2 regions of the Pseudomonas helleri genome follow, and region 1 is predicted to be linked to the other one. Evidence: predicted binding sites of a transcription regulator. Region 1 holds the regulator's gene; the other holds the start of a gene.
What was found. The regulator sigma-54, encoded in region 1, starts transcription at its own class of promoters, with help from an activator protein. The targets are predictions, from matches to a motif close to ANTGGCATNNANNTTGCTNT.
Positions count from the first base shown of each region.

Region 1 (4,177 bases):
GTCGGCAATCGGCCCGAGCAAGTGGGTTTCATCGCGAATGGCCTCTGCCAGCGAGCGGCTTTCACTGCTCAGCGGGTGCCGACGACGGGTTTCCGAGAAGCGCTTGAGCAGGGTTTCTTCATCGGCATCCAGATACAGGACATCGCACTGGATATGCCGGTTGCGCACTTCCTCAAGCAATTGCGGAAAGCGCGACAGGTGACTCGGCAGGTTACGCGCATCAATCGAGACGGCGACCAGCGGTTGCGGTAATTCTGTGTGGATCAGTGCGCGTTCCGCCAGCTCAGGCAGCAAGCCGGCCGGCAGGTTGTCGATGCAATAAAAACCGTTGTCTTCGAGGACCGCGAGGGCTGTACTTTTTCCGGAGCCGGAGCGTCCGCTGACAATGACTAAGCGCATGATTAATGACCGTTCTGTACGTCCAGAACAACCTGATACAACGCTTCGTTGCTGGGTGCGCTGCGCAATCTATCACGCACGTCTTTGCGGTCGAGCATGCTGGCGATCTGCCGGAGCAGTTCCAGGTGCGCATCGGTAGCCGCTTGTGGCACCAGCAAAACGAACAAAAGGTCGACCGGTGCGCCATCGATGGCGTCGAAATCTATGGGGGCGTCCAGGTGCAGCAAGGCGCTGATGGGCGACTCGCAGCCAGCCAGACGGCAATGAGGTATTGCGATGCCGTTACCAAAACCGGTGGAACCCAGTTTTTCACGGGCGATCAGCGCCTCAAACACTTTTTGCGCGTCCAGATCAGGTACTTCCCGGCTGATCAGGTTGGCAACTTGTTCGAGTGCGCGCTTTTTACTGCCGCCCGGCGCGTTCACAACGGAACGGCCGGGGGTCAGGATAGTTTCAAGTCGAATCATGGTGATGGAGTATTAACGACCCGTTGCGCCCTGGAGCAGGCTTTGAGTCTTTTCCTTATGCTTTTTCAGTTGGCGATCAAGCTTCTCGTAGAGGCTGTCGATGGCGGCGTACATGTCTTCATTGACCGCGTTGCCGACAACTTCTCCGCCGGGAATATTGAGAGTGGCTTCGATTTTCTGTTGAAGCTTTTCAACAGAGAGGATCACCTGCACGTTGGTGATTTTGTCGTAGTGACGTTCCAGACGTGCGAGTTTGTCATTGATCGAGTCGCGCAGCGCTTGGGTGACTTCCAGATGTTGTCCACTGATGTTGACTTGCATACAGTTTCTCCTTCTGTTGCCATTGCATAAAGTGACAGGCCGAAGCGCCTGCCACTGAAACGCTGTGACCCGTACTTACATCAAACGCTTGCGTTCGCTCGAAGGCGCAATCCCAAGGGATTCGCGGTACTTGGCGACGGTCCGACGGGCCACCTGAATACCTTGTGCCTCCAGTAAACCAGCGATCTTGCTGTCACTCAACGGCTTTTTCTGATTTTCAGCGGCGACCAGTTTTTTGATGATCGCGCGGATCGCGGTGGACGAGCATTCACCGCCTTCCGAGGTGCTGACGTGGCTGGAAAAAAAGTACTTCAATTCATAAATACCGCGCGGGGTATGCATGAATTTTTGTGTGGTGACGCGCGAAATCGTTGATTCGTGCATGCCGACAGCTTCTGCGATGTCATGCAGTACCAGCGGCTTCATGGCCTCATCGCCATATTCCAGAAAGCCACGCTGATGCTCGACGATTTGGGTCGCCACTTTCATCAGCGTTTCATTGCGGCTCTGCAGGCTTTTGATAAACCAGCGGGCTTCTTGCAACTGGTTGCGCATGAAGGTGTTGTCGGCGCTGGTGTCGGCACGGCGCACGAAGCCTGCGTATTGCGGGTTGACCCGCAGGCGTGGCACCGACTCCTGGTTCAGCTCGACCAGCCAGCGGTCGTTATCCTTACGAACGATGACGTCAGGAACCACGTATTCCGCTTCGCTGGACTCGATCTGCGAACCCGGACGCGGGTTGAGGCTTTGCACCAGTTCAATGACCTGGCGCAGCTCGTCTTCTTTGAGCTTCATGCGCCGCATCAGCTGGCTGTAGTCACGCGCGCCCAGCAAGTCGATGTAGTCGGTGACCAGACGCTTGGCTTCGTTGATCCAGGGCGTCTTGGCGGGCAACTGGCGCAGTTGCAGCAGCAAGCACTCGCCCAGGTTGCGGGCGCCAATGCCGGCTGGCTCAAATTGTTGAATGCGGTGCAGGACGGCTTCGATCTCGTCGAGTTCGATATCGAGTTCCGGGTCAAAGGCTTCCAGAATCTCTTCGAGTGTTTCGTCGAGGTAGCCCTGGTTGTTGATGCAGTCGATAAGTGTCACGGCGATCAGGCGATCGGTGTCCGACATCGGTGCCAGGTTCAATTGCCACAACAGATGGCTTTGCAGGCTCTCACCGGCCGAGGTGCGGGTGGTGAAGTCCCACTCGTCATCATCGCTGCTGGGCAGGCTGCTGGCGCTGGTCTGGTAGATGTCTTCCCAGGCTGTGTCGACCGGCAGTTCGTTGGGAATACGCTCGCTCCAGTCGCCGTCTTCCAGGTTGTCCACGGTAGGGGCGGACTCTTGCTGGTAGGAAGGCTCCTGAATATCGCTATTGGGTTTTTGCTCGATGTTGTCAGCCAGAGGGTCCGAGTTGTCGAAGTCGTCGCCTTCTTCCTGGCGTTCGAGCATCGGATTGGATTCCAGGGCCTCCTGGATTTCCTGCTGAAGGTCCAGGGTCGACAGTTGGAGCAAACGGATGGCCTGTTGCAACTGAGGCGTCATCGTCAGCTGCTGGCCCATTCTCAAGACTAGCGATGGTTTCATGGCAGGGGCTTAACACCTTATTCGCCGGCGCGCATGGCGCCATCCACTACAGGGCGCGTGAGCGCCAAACTTAAGCAAATTATATGCCTGAAAGCGGGGCGTTTGCCTAGGGGGCATTTTTAATAAGTTTGTGCTAGGGCGGGTATTTGCGGGAGGGCGCCACTTGAAGGATTTGGCAGCATGGGCGGTTGCCTGATGCTTCAAATGGCGCTCAGGGTACAGCTTTAGAGGCGGAACTCGTGGCCCAGATACACTTCTCGCACCAACTTGTTGGCGAGAATTGTTTCAGCATCGCCTTCAGCGATCAATTGACCGTCGTTGACGATGTAGGCTGTTTCGCAAATGTCGAGCGTTTCACGGACGTTGTGGTCGGTGATCAGCACGCCAATGCCTTTGGCCTTGAGGTGGTGAATGATTTGCTTGATATCGCCCACCGAGATGGGGTCAACGCCTGCAAAAGGTTCATCGAGCAGGATGAACTTGGGGTTGGTCGCCAGGGCGCGGGCGATTTCAACACGGCGACGCTCACCGCCGGACAGGCTCATGCCGAGGTTGTCGCGAATGTGATTGATATGGAACTCCTGCAGCAGGCTTTCCAGCTCTTTACGGCGGCCAGCCTTGTCGAGCTCCTTGCGTGTCTCAAGAATCGCCATGATGTTATCGGCGACCGACAACTTGCGGAAGATCGACGCTTCTTGCGGCAGGTAGCCGATACCGGCGCGTGCGCGACCGTGCATGGGCTGGTGGCTGACGTCCAGATCGTCAATCAGTACACGGCCCTGATCGGCTTGTACCAGGCCGACGATCATGTAGAAGCAGGTGGTTTTACCCGCGCCGTTAGGCCCGAGCAATCCGACGATCTGCCCGCTGTCGATCGACAGGCTGACATCGCGTACCACTTGGCGACTCTTGTAGCTTTTAGCCAGATGCTGGGCTTTCAGGGTTGCCATTACTGGGCCTTCTGCTGGTCGGTTTTACTCTTTGGCTGGATCACCATGTCAATGCGTGGACGAGGCGCAGTGACGTTCGTGCCATTGGCCCGGCCGGCATTGGCGACTTGCTTCACGGTGTCGTAGACGATCTTCTCGCCTTCGGTCGTGTTGCCTTCGTTGATGACTTTAGCCTTGTCGATCAGCACGATGCGGTTTTGCGGCGCGTGATATTGAATCGTCACGGCGTACGCCTGAACCGGTTTCGGATCACCGACTTTTTGCAGTTGTTCGAAATACGCCAGATTGCCGACCGAGGTCACCACGTCAATATCGCCCGCTGCGGTGCGGGTAAGGGTGACGGTGTTACCGGTAATTTTCATGGACCCTTGGGTGATGATCACATCGCCCTTGTAAGTCGCAACGCCTTGCTTGTCATCCAGTTGGGCTTCGTCGGCCTGGATACGGATAGGCTGCTTGTTGTCATCC
Region 1 covers NZ_CP174501.1:4,559,232-4,563,408, reverse strand. The annotation lists gene rapZ (RNase adapter RapZ) at 1-399, opposite strand, end outside; gene ptsN (PTS IIA-like nitrogen regulatory protein PtsN) at 402-866, opposite strand; gene hpf (ribosome hibernation-promoting factor, HPF/YfiA family) at 879-1,187, opposite strand; gene ACJJU9_RS20570 (RNA polymerase factor sigma-54) at 1,263-2,759, opposite strand; gene lptB (LPS export ABC transporter ATP-binding protein) at 2,984-3,709, opposite strand; gene lptA (lipopolysaccharide transport periplasmic protein LptA) at 3,709-4,177, opposite strand, start outside.

Region 2 (4,177 bases), 950 kb from region 1:
CACCAACAACCCCTCCAGATTTTCGCGCAGCACCGCTTCGTCCAGCGGGCGTTCGTCGAGTACTGTCTCAACACATTCACGGCACGCCGAGTCCAGCTCGCCGATGGCATCCCAATTGCGCGCCGCCAGGGCATCGATCAGCGCGTCGCGGGTTTCTTGAATTCGTTGCAGTTGGCTCATGACGCACTCCTCAGGCCATTAGATTGATTGCGGGGCGATCTCGTCCCAGCCGCTTTTCACCGTGATCAGCAGGCGCGCGACTTCGTCGATGATTTCAGAATCGTTTTTGATATTGGCCTGGGTCAGACGCACAGCCATGTATTCGTACAGGTCATCGAGTTGCTGCAGCGCCGCCTTGTCGTCGGTCTTGTCAGCATCCAGGCCCTGACGCAAACCGCCAATAATGTCGACGGCTTTGGTCAGCAACAGTGCCTTCTGCGGGATATCACCACGGCTCAACGCACCTTTGGCCTGGGCCATGCGATCCAGACCGCCTTCCATCAGCATTTGAATCAAGCGATGAGGGCTGGCTTCGGAGATTTGAGCGTGGGAATTGACCTTCTGATACTGACGAAGGGCGCGCATCGGGTTCATGTTTCTACCTCATCACAAATGGGCTAAGTCTTACTTCTTATGTCGGCGCCGGGGCTCAAAGCTTTAGCGCTCAAGCCGCACCAGATGCCCGGAAATCAGTTATTCGACTTCGGGTTATTCAGCGAATTGAGCGTGGTCATGATGCTGGAGCTGCTGGCGTTGATCTTCGCAATCAGGCCATCCATCGCCGTGTATTTGGCGGTCAGGGAAGACTTGAGCGCATCCATGCGCCGATCCAGATCGGCTTGCTGCGTAGTCAACCCCGTCAACTTGGTGTTCAAGTCTGCAGCGCGAGTGGCCAGCAGGCCCGTGGTCCCCACATAACTGCTAGTGGCTTTATCCATGCGAGAGATCAAACCGGTGTCGCCAGTAAACACCTTGGCAATTTCAGTCGCGCCATTCTTGGTCGCCACGGCGGCGTTCCACTTGGTGTCATCCAGGCTTAACAGCCCGGTTTTGGCATCGGTGCCGATCCCCATTTGAGACAAGTTACCAACGCTTGAACCACTGGTGTTTTGCAACAACTCACTGCGCAGACTGCTGACCAGTTGGCGCATCGAAGCATCACCCGTCAGAGCCCCTGACGTAGTGGTCGATGCATCGCCGGTGGCCGTCACTTTGGTTTGCGTATTGATACTGGTCAGCAACGTGTTATAGGCCGTGACAAACGACTGCACCGAGGTTTTCAGCGTATCGGTATTGGACGCCACAGTGATGGTGGACGCCTTGGTGTCGATCAATTCCAAGGTCACACCGCTGATGGCCGAGGTGATCTTATTGCTTGAGGACTCCATCGCAATACCGTCGATGGTGTACTGGGCATTCGCCGGAGCTTTACCGGCGTCAAAGCCGCTGGACAACTCAGAGTCACCGCTCAGGGTGATATCCGTGCCCTTACCGGTGGTCTGCGAACTGATGACCAGCCGCGAGCCATTGGCATCGGTCAACACGTTGGCGCTGATGCCCTTAGATTGCAATTGCGTGTTAATAGCTTCGCGGGTCTGCTGCATCGTTGCGCCAGCCGGGATACTGACGTTGTAATCGTTGTCAGACTGCGAAATGGTCAGCGTCGTAGCTTCGTTTCCCGCATTGACCACGGCAGAACTGCCGCCCTCAAAAACCTTGCTGGTAACTTTGGAGGCGGTCGCCAATTGCGTGACGTCAAGCGCGTATTTGCCAGCCGACGCCTTGTCATCAATGGTGACCTTGGAAATTTTCTCGTCAGACGACGAGGCCACGAGTCCGTTGAAACTGGACACGCTGTTGAGCTTGTCAATCGCGGTGCGATAACTTTCGAGCGCTACTTTGATACTACCCACAGCAGACAACTGCGTGGTGGTACTGGTTTGCAGCTTGGTGATCTGGCTCTGCTTGGGGGCTTTTTCGGCGTCCACCAAAGCCTTGACGATACCGACTGTATCGAAACCCGAGCCGACACCGGTAATGGTTGAACTGGCCATCTGTATTCTCCTTATTCGGTTTCGGCGGCTGCCATTTTATTGGCGAGAAGAGCCTGGGCAGCAGAAATCATCACAATTCATGCCACCTGCGCTACAGCACACCAAAAAACAAAAGGGCACGTAAACGCGCCCCCTTGTGTTCAACCGAACGCGATGTTTACTGAAGCAGCTTCATCACAGCGGACGGCAGTTGGTTCGCCTGAGACAGGATCGCGGTGGACGCCTGTTGCAGGGTTTGTTGCTTGGTCAACTCAGCGGCTTCGGAGGCGAAGTCGGTGTCCTGAACACGACCCAGTGCCGCGTTCGAGTTCTCGGAAATGCTCTGCAGGTTGGACACAGTGCTGGTGAAACGGTTTTGCACCGCGCCCAGTGCCGAACGCTGAGTGTCGATCTGCTGGATCGCATCAGCCAGTGCCTGCACGGTACGCTGAGAGTCAGCGGCTGTCAGAATACTCAGGTCGGCGACGGTGGTTTCGACGGTAGTGGCTTTCGTGGCCGGATCTGTAGAGGCGCCTGTAAGCCCCAGCGCCTTCAAACCTGAACCTGAAGCACCATCCTTGATAGAAATGTCCTTGGTGGAGAACAACTTCAAAGTACCGTCATCATTCTTGCTAGCCGTTACGCCAGTGCTGGCGCTGTTAATCGACGAAACGATAGTGTCCGTAGAATCGCCCTTCTTGAACTTGACCTCAACACCGTTAAGCTCAATCGAGGTATCAGCAGACAATTTCGCTTGAGATGTACCCGCCGAGAGGCCCAACTGATCCAAGGAACCACCCTTAGTGTTAGCCAGCTTGATATCTTTGCCATCATTGGTGGTTAAAGATACCCGCCCATTTTCAAACGTAGCCTTGGCGCCATCACCTGCTTGGGTCGCCAAACTTTTCAAGACATCGTCCATTGTCTTGGTTGTGTCCCATGTAACCTCCTTGCCATTTACAGTAACACTTCCATCTGTGGCCATCTTGGTTGTTAATGCTGGCTGCACTTGAGCAGTAGTTGCTGTATCCAGACCAAGATTTGCCAAGCCTGCGTTATCACCGGCAGCTTTTCCTGCAACTGCTGGAATGTAGCCTTCCTCACCTTCAGTTCCAACTGCATCCTGAGCCTTAACTGCAGGATCGATCACTGCCTCGAGCTTAATGGCACTCTTGGACGTTAGAACCAACTTGCCCTCAGCAACGCTGGCAGTGACACCGGTTTTATCCGTTTTACCATTAATGGCTGTCACTGCCGCATCAGCAGCGGCGGTGCCGGCTTCGGCATCATCAAATGAAATTTCTTCACCATTAATCTTAATTTTATCTGTCGCAGTAGTGGCCTTTGGAGAAGCGACCGCGGTGACCTCAGTTTTTATGCTCAACACAGTACCAACTGTAGTTGCGCTCAACCCCTTCAACGCAGTACCGCTGGTGCTCGCTTCACTGTAAGAACCTTTCAACGCAGTAGCACTGATATCGCTCATGCCAAACGAAATGGTCTGGTTGGCATCAGCACCTACCTGGAAGGCCTGGTTCTGGAACGAGCCGTCCAGCAGATTACGACCACCGAAGGTGGTGGTTTGGGCGATACGGGTCAGTTCACCGGTTTTCGCTGTAAATTCTTGTTGCAGGGCCGAACGGTCAGCGTCGCTTTTGTCACCGTTCGCCGCCTGCAGAGCCAGTTCACGCAGACGCTGCAGAATGTTGGTCGACTCTTGCATCGCGCCTTCAGCAGTCTGTGCGATCGACGTACCGTTGTTGGCGTTGGCGATGGCAACGGTCATGCCTTTGGTCTGCGAGGTCAGACGGTTGGCCATCTGCAGGCCAGCGGCGTCGTCTTTGGCGCTGTTGATTTTCAGGCCGGAAGACAGACGGGTCATCGAGGTGCTCAGCGCATCACCGGCTTTGTTCAGGTTCTTCTGAACGGTCTGGGACGTGACGTTGGTGTTTACGGATAAAGCCATGACGAAATCCTCATTAGATAAATACTGCGGCTTCCGGCCCTGGCAACCGCCGGGTGTGGCCTAGAGAACCTTCGTAATAGTTATCGTCGTGATGGCAGGATGCTTGAGGGCTTTTTTGATTTTTTTTACAGGCGGGGTTTCATGCCTTGTGTTTCAAGGGGTTGCGCGTTGTCCCCTG
Region 2 covers NZ_CP174501.1:3,605,713-3,609,889, forward strand. The annotation lists gene ACJJU9_RS16220 (hypothetical protein) at 1-180, opposite strand, end outside; gene fliS (flagellar export chaperone FliS) at 199-594, opposite strand; gene fliD (flagellar filament capping protein FliD) at 690-2,054, opposite strand; gene ACJJU9_RS16235 (flagellin) at 2,212-3,999, opposite strand.
Region 2: fliD (flagellar filament capping protein FliD) is a predicted target of sigma-54. The motif match lies at 2,122-2,141, and genes of this name have one in related genera.